Regions from separate parts of the Embleya sp. NPDC056575 genome, predicted to be linked through region 2. Evidence: riboswitches for the same ligand, from Rfam matches in the RefSeq annotation. Region 2 holds a riboswitch; each other region holds the start of a gene.
The links. A riboswitch is a leader RNA that binds a small molecule or an ion and turns the genes downstream of it on or off. The one in region 2 is predicted to bind cyclic di-AMP.

Region 1: another riboswitch for cyclic di-AMP. It lies ahead of ACFRCG_RS14435 (transglycosylase family protein); the one in region 2 lies ahead of ACFRCG_RS01335 (transglycosylase family protein).
Region 3: another riboswitch for cyclic di-AMP. It lies ahead of ACFRCG_RS09545 (NlpC/P60 family protein); the one in region 2 lies ahead of ACFRCG_RS01335 (transglycosylase family protein).

Annotation. Positions count from the first base shown of each region.
Region 1 is NZ_JBHTVA010000015.1:92,311-94,567, reverse strand. It holds gene ACFRCG_RS14445 (phosphoenolpyruvate hydrolase family protein) at 1-591, shown strand, start outside; gene ACFRCG_RS14440 (EthD family reductase) at 668-1,003, shown strand; cyclic di-AMP (ydaO/yuaA leader) riboswitch at 1,199-1,386, shown strand; gene ACFRCG_RS14435 (transglycosylase family protein) at 1,387-2,112, shown strand; gene ACFRCG_RS14430 (nucleobase:cation symporter-2 family protein) at 2,170-2,257, opposite strand, start outside.
Region 2 is NZ_JBHTVA010000001.1:319,205-321,461, forward strand. It holds gene ACFRCG_RS01330 ((Fe-S)-binding protein) at 1-444, shown strand, start outside; cyclic di-AMP (ydaO/yuaA leader) riboswitch at 974-1,211, shown strand; gene ACFRCG_RS01335 (transglycosylase family protein) at 1,280-2,257, shown strand, end outside.
Region 3 is NZ_JBHTVA010000009.1:167,083-169,339, forward strand. It holds gene ACFRCG_RS09545 (NlpC/P60 family protein) at 1-722, opposite strand, end outside; cyclic di-AMP (ydaO/yuaA leader) riboswitch at 731-869, opposite strand; gene ACFRCG_RS09550 (winged helix-turn-helix transcriptional regulator) at 1,346-1,813, opposite strand; gene ACFRCG_RS09555 (MFS transporter) at 2,030-2,257, shown strand, end outside.

The sequences.
Region 1 (2,257 bases), on a different contig from region 2:
TGCGGCACCGATCCGTTCCGGATCATGCCGCACTTCCTGGACCGACTCGCGGCCATGGGCTTCGCGGGAGTGCAGAACTTCCCGACGGTCGGCCTGTTCGACGGTGTCTTCCGGCAGAACCTGGAGGAGACCGGGATGGGCTACGACCTGGAGGTGGAGATGATCCGGCTGGCGGCGGAGCGCGGTCTGCTCACGGCGCCGTACGTCTTCGACCCCGAGCAGGCCCGCGCGATGGCGGCGGCCGGCGCCGACGTGCTGGTCCCGCACCTGGGGCTGACCACCAAGGGCAGCATCGGCGCGACCACCGCGGTCACCCTCGATCAGGCGGTGGAGCGGGTGCAGGAGATGCGCGACGCGGCCGCGGAGGTCAACCCCGACGTGCTGGTGCTGTGCCACGGCGGGCCGATCGCCGAACCCGAGGACGCGGCGTACGTCCTGGCCCACACCACCGGCGTGGTCGGCTTCTTCGGCGCCTCCAGCATGGAGCGCCTGCCGACCGAGGTGGCCATCACCGAGCAGGCGCGGGCGTTCAAGAGCATCACTCCGAGTGGGGGCGTCGCCACGGCGGGCGACACTCCGGCCCATCCGTAACCCACGCCCCCGGCAGCCAACGCGTGGCGCAAGCGCACGTCCGTCCGTCCGACCATCACGAGCGTGAGGACCCGGCATGTACAAGTTGACCGTGCTCTACGGCCACCCCGACGACCCGGCGGCGTTCGACGCCTATTACTGGGACAAGCACGTCCCACTGGCGCGCACCATGCCGGGACTGACCGGCTGGACCATCGGCAAGTGCGAGCCGGATCCGTCCGGCGCGGAGCCGCCCTATTACCTGGTGGTCGCGCTGTACGCGCCCTCGCGCGCGGAACTCGAGGCGGTGCTGGATTCGCCCGAGGGGCGGGCCACGGTGGCCGATGTGCCCAATTTCGCGACCGGCGGCGCGACGTTCCTCTGGGACGAGGAATGGGTAGTGGTTCCGGTAGAGCTGCCCGCGACGGAATAGCCCGTCGCTGACGCACGCGTGACCACGCGGCCGCGCACCGCGTACGCCGGACCGTGACCTGCAAGGACGGCGACAAATCGGGCAAATAGGTGTTATTCCTCCCTATGGGGGACGTCACAAACCGCCCGAAATGTTTGCCAACCCGGCGAACCGGTGCGTAGCTTCGTGGTTGTTCGCACAAGCGAACTCCCCGGGCGGTACGCCGAATCCTGCCGCCGCCCGAGGGAAGCAGTCGATATCGACTGGCGGCAGGAGCGGGGGAACCAAGTGAGCCGACATCGGCACTGCCGATGCCTGGGGTGAAGCCATGCCTGTGACAGGCGAGGCCGGGCCAATCGTCCGAACCCGACAGCTAACTTCGTAGGCGCCCGACGAGGTAATCAATGACCTTCCGTGCCATCACCGCTCCGGTTCGTTCGCTCTCTCGTGGCCGTCGCGCCGGCATCGCCGTCGCCGCCGGTGCGGGTCTCGTCCTTCCCCTCGTGGGCATGGCGGGCAGCGCGAACGCCGCGACTTCGTCCACCTGGGACTCGGTCGCCCAGTGCGAGAGCACCGGCAACTGGAGCATCAACACGGGCAACGGCTTCTCCGGCGGTCTGCAGTTCACCCCGAGCACCTGGAACGCGTTCGGCGGCAGCCAGTACGCGGCCAGCGCCGCGCAGGCTTCCAAGGCGCAGCAGATCGCCGTCGCCGAGCGGGTCCTGGCGAGCCAGGGCCCGGGCGCCTGGCCGGTCTGCTCCGTGAAGGCCGGTCTGGGCAAGGGCGGCAACCCCAACGCCACGGCCGAGTCCTCGACCACCGGCAAGACCAAGTCCTCGGTCGAGCCGAAGGCCGCGCCGGCGTCCGAGGCCAAGCCCGCGACCGGCAACGCGCCGAAGCTCAACGTGCAGCCCAAGCAGGACGTCGCCAAGCAGGACGCGCCGAAGTCGGCCGCGACCGAGCGGGCGTCGGGCTCCGGCACCTACACCGTCAAGTCCGGTGACACGCTGTCCGCGATCGCGGCCAAGCTCGGTGTCAAGGGCGGCTACAAGGCCCTGCACACGGCCAACGCCGGTGTCATCGGCGACAACCCGAACGTGATCGCCGTGGGCACCAAGCTCGCCGTCTGATCCACCCTCACCACGTGGGCCCCGCCGAACACTTCGGCGGGGCCCACGTGCATGTGGTCATGCTCGGGTGGGCTGTTGGGCGGACTGGGCCGGCAACGTGACGGCGGGGTCGGTGGGTTCGGCGGGAGCCTTGCCGCCCGCGCGG
Region 2 (2,257 bases):
CACCTGGCCGACGTCATCGGCCGCGACCGGGTCGCCGAACTGTCCGAGGTGGTCGACGTCTCGGCACTGCCCGAACGCCGGGTGGCCGGCCGCCGGGTCAGGGTCACCCTCCAGGACTCCTGCCACCTGCGCAACGGCCTCGGCGTATGGCGCGAACCGCGCGCAGTCCTTTCCGCGGTGGCCGACTTCGTGGAAACCCCGGGCGCCGGCGACTGCTGCGGCGCGGCCGGCACCTACTCCCTCCTGCGCCCGATCGAATCCCGCCGCATCCTCGACCGCAAGCTGGACGCGATCGAGGCCAGTGGCGCCGACGTCGTGGTCGCGGTCAACCCGGGCTGCCTGCGCCAACTCCGCACCGGCCTGCGGCGCCGCAGGTCGCGCGTACGCGCGGTACACCTCGCCGAATTCCTCACCACACCCGACGGCGGCGCCCGGACACCCTGACCATCACGGGCCCGACACCGGGATCTCGGGTCGAGTTCGGCGTATGCGACTCCACACGGGGGGAGCCGCATACGCCGTACCCGACCCGAGACACCCACGGGTTTCCACCACGCCACCCGGTTCGAAGGGAGCCATCCCGTCGAACACCAACCCCGCGACGCGCGCGCCTTCGCCCTCGCTCCATCCCACGAATGGGCAGGTGGGCCCCAGTTTCGACCCGTTTTCCACCATCCCGAGACCGGCGTTTCCGGCAAATCCCGTGGCGCACGTCACATCCCGCGCACCGATTGTCAGGAACTCGCACGCACCGTGAACCGAGTTTCCGCGATTCTCACTCCCCGCGATTTCGATCTCACTCTCCGCTGAAGGTCCCGGGCACAATGCGTGGATGCTTCGGGACTTTCGGTCCCGGAATTCCACCCTTCCGACCCGAATCTTCGGTTTCGGCGAAACATGATGTTTGGATCCGAGTCGGGTGTATGCGTAGTTTGGTGCTTCGCCGCACCGGTCCGGTGTTCGGCGGAATGTGTCTCCCGGTTCGCCGAATCCTGCCGCCGGAGAGGCCACGGTACGAAACCCGAAAGGCAGGAGCGGGGGAACCAAGTGGAATGCCGTCCCGGGCGTCCGCATGTCGTGGACGTCCGATAACGACGGCTTGGGGTGAAGCCGTGCCCGCCTCCTCGATACCCGAGGAGTCGACGCCGGCCGGGCGAGACTCTCCAGCCCGAATCCGACAGCTCACTTCGTAGGCGTGGGAGAAGGAAAAATCTTCGTGCAGTCGTTCATCACCCCTGCCCGCAAGCCCAAGAACGCGCGCCTCGCGCTCACCCTCGGCATGGCCGGCGCCATCGTCGCCGCCCCGCTGATCACCGGCTTCGCCACCTCCGCCACCGCCGCCCCGGTCTCCGTCTGGGACAAGGTCGCCATGGGCGAGAGCTCGGGCAACTGGCACATCAACACCGGCAACGGTTTCTACGGTGGCCTGCAGTTCACGCAGAGCACCTGGAACGAGTTCGGCGGTCAGCAGTACGCCCCGCGTGCGGACCTGGCCACCAAGGACCAGCAGATCGCCATCGCGGAGAAGGTCCTCGCCGTACAGGGCCCCGGCGCGTGGCCGAACACCTCGGGCCCCGCGGGCCTGACCCGTGGCGGCGCCGCTCCGGCCATCTCCCCCAGCGCCAAGTCGGGCTCGACCAAGGCCACCGTCAAGGTCGCCCCGAAGGTCGCCGAGAAGCCGGTCGAGGCCGCGCCGGCCCCGAAGGCCCCGAAGATCGAGGTCGTCCCGGCCGCCGAGACCAAGGCCACGACCACCACCTACTCCGTGGTCAAGGGCGACACCCTGTCCAAGATCGCCGCGGCCAAGGACGTCGACGGCGGCTGGCGCAAGCTGTACGCCGACAACAAGTCCGTCATCGGCGGCAACCCGAACCTGATCCTGGTCGGCCAGAAGCTCTCGCTCTCCGGCAAGGCCGCGGTCGCCACGAAGACCGAGGTCGCGCCGAAGGCCGAGGCCAAGGTCGAGACCAAGACCGAGGCCAAGCCCTCCGTGTCGGTCAAGGTCGCGCCGAAGCCCGTGACCAAGGAGAAGGCCCCCGTCGTGGCCAAGACCTCCTCGGCCAAGGCCGGCAGCACCGCCGTCAACTCCTCGGGCTACGTCGCTCCGGTGAACGGCGCGCTGGGCACCGCGTTCGGCACCGGTGGCTCCATGTGGTCCAGCGGCAGCCACACCGGCCAGGACTTCGTGGTCGGCACCGGCACCTCGGTCAAGGCCATCACCTCGGGCACCGTGGTCAGCGCCGGCAACGGTGGCGCC
Region 3 (2,257 bases), on a different contig from region 2:
GTCGTCGGCGGGTCCGCCTTGTCGCGCGAGCTGCGGTCGGTCTCGGTGCGCGAACCGGCGTCGTTCTTGTGGTCGTTCGAGTCGAGGACTTCCTTCTGCTGCTGCGCGGTGAGCGTGTTCAGCAGGCGCTGTGCCTCGGTGAGCTTGTTCTGGATCTCGCCCTTGTGCCGGTTCAGCTCGGTGCGCAGCTTCTCCAGTTCCGCGAGCTGCGAGGAGGCCTCGGTGCGGTCCTGCTGGAGAACTCGGGCCTGCGCCGCGATCTGCTTCAGCTTCGCGGCCTGCTGGCCGTCGAGCTGGGACAACATCTGCGACTTCTGCAGGTAACCCTCGGGGTCGCCGCTGAGCGCGAGCGAGAGCGACGGCGGCAGACCACCGCTGCGGTACTGGTTGGCCGCCAGGACACCGATCTGGTCGCGCAGCGTGTTGAGCGCGGCCTGTTCCTCGGTGATCCGTGACTGGGTCTGGTTCGCGGTGCCCTGCTGCTTGGTGATCTGCTCGTCGACGCGGTTGGCGGCTTCGGTGGCCTTGATCGCCTCGCTGTGCAGCTGGTTGACGCGGTCCTTGGTCTGCTGGAACGACTGCGCGGGGTCCGCGCTCGCGGTGCCGGCGAAGGTCATCACACCGGTCATCGTCGCGGCGGCCGTGACCACGGTCGCGGCGGTACGCACGGCGGTGCGCGGCTTGGGCTTGCGGTGCTGCCCGGATCGACGCTGGGACGCCACTGGCGGCGGTCTCCTTCCTCGGCCGCCTACCGGGTTAGCTGACGGGTTCGGGCGGAAGAAGGCGCCCTACGGTGCCGAAGCACCGATTCACCCCAGGGACTGTGAAGGGTCCCCGGTTCCGGCTTCGTGTCGCGGCGACCGCGGTTGCCCACCGTCACCGAAACCCGTCACCGAATTCGGCGGAGGCGATCGTGTCGACCGGGTGGCCGACGTGGAGCCGATCGCCTATCGCAGAACGATAGTCACAGGCGTGTCACGACCCTCACCCCGAGTCTCTGCATTACCAAAACTTTACCAAGAGTTCCGTTTCACCCGTCGTCGTATCACAGGAAAAGCACTCGGAATCCCGAAAGTCGATCTTGGACCGTTTTGGCAACGATTGGTGGCAAGGAGCCGCCGTCCGACCTCCGCAAACGTCGCCGCACCCGCGAAATGGGCCGACGGCGGGGTTACCACGCGCGAGGTTCCGCCGTTTCGCCGGGCTTGCCGGTCCTTTTCGAACCGCACATTCGCAAGGCCCGGCCGATCCGAGGCGAATACGCGACCTCGAGCGACATCGAACAGGTGTGGACAGACCCCGAACCCGGATTCGAAAATCGCCCCTCGCCTCGGCGCCGCGCCCACTACCCCGACACCGACCGCCCCGCCGTCGCCACCGCCAGGTCGCCTTCCGCTCCCACACGCGCGTCGTACTCCGCCCGCGCCTCGGCGATGCGTTCCTGATGTTCCTCGGTCCAGGTGACCAACGAGCGGATCGTGGTGTGCAGCGTGGTCCCCATCGGGGTGAGCGCGTAGTCCACCCGAGGCGGCACGACCGGATACACCGTGCGGCGCACCAGGCCGTCGCGTTCGAGTTGGCGCAGCGTCACGGTGAGCATGCGCTGGCTGATCCCGTCGATCTCCCGCCGCAACTCGGTGAAGCGCAACGTACGGCTCTCCAGGATCGCGATCACCAGAAGGGACCACTTGTCGGCGACTCGGTCGAGGATCTGCCGGACCTCGCACCCCTCGCGCACGTCCCACTGGAGGGCGTCGTAGTCCTCCTGGTTACTCGGGCAGGGGGTCGGTTCCTTCGAAGTGCCTTCTTCCATGGAAGTCGATGCTGCCGAAGGATGGGGTCGGTTACAAGAGGGAACCGGGTTCGTCCGAAGAACCGACCCCCGGTACCCCGATCGCACCGCGATCCCACCGCGATCCCACCCACCCGCGTCCCGAGGGGCTGTCGCATGTCCACATCCACGTCCACACCCGGCAGCGCCACCGAATCCGCCCCCGAATCCGCCCCCGGCGACGCCCCCGCCGGCCGCATGAGCCCCCGCGCCTGGGGCATGCTGCTCGTCCTCTGCGGCGCGATCTTCCTGGAGGGCATCGACGTCGCGATGCTCAACGTCGCGCTGCCCACCATCCGCGACGACCTGGGCATGTCCACCGGTGGCGTGAGCTGGGTGATGAGCGCGTACGTGCTCGCCTACGCCGGCTTCATGCTCCTCGGCGGCCGTACCGCCGATCTGCTCGGCCGGCGGCGGATGTTCCTC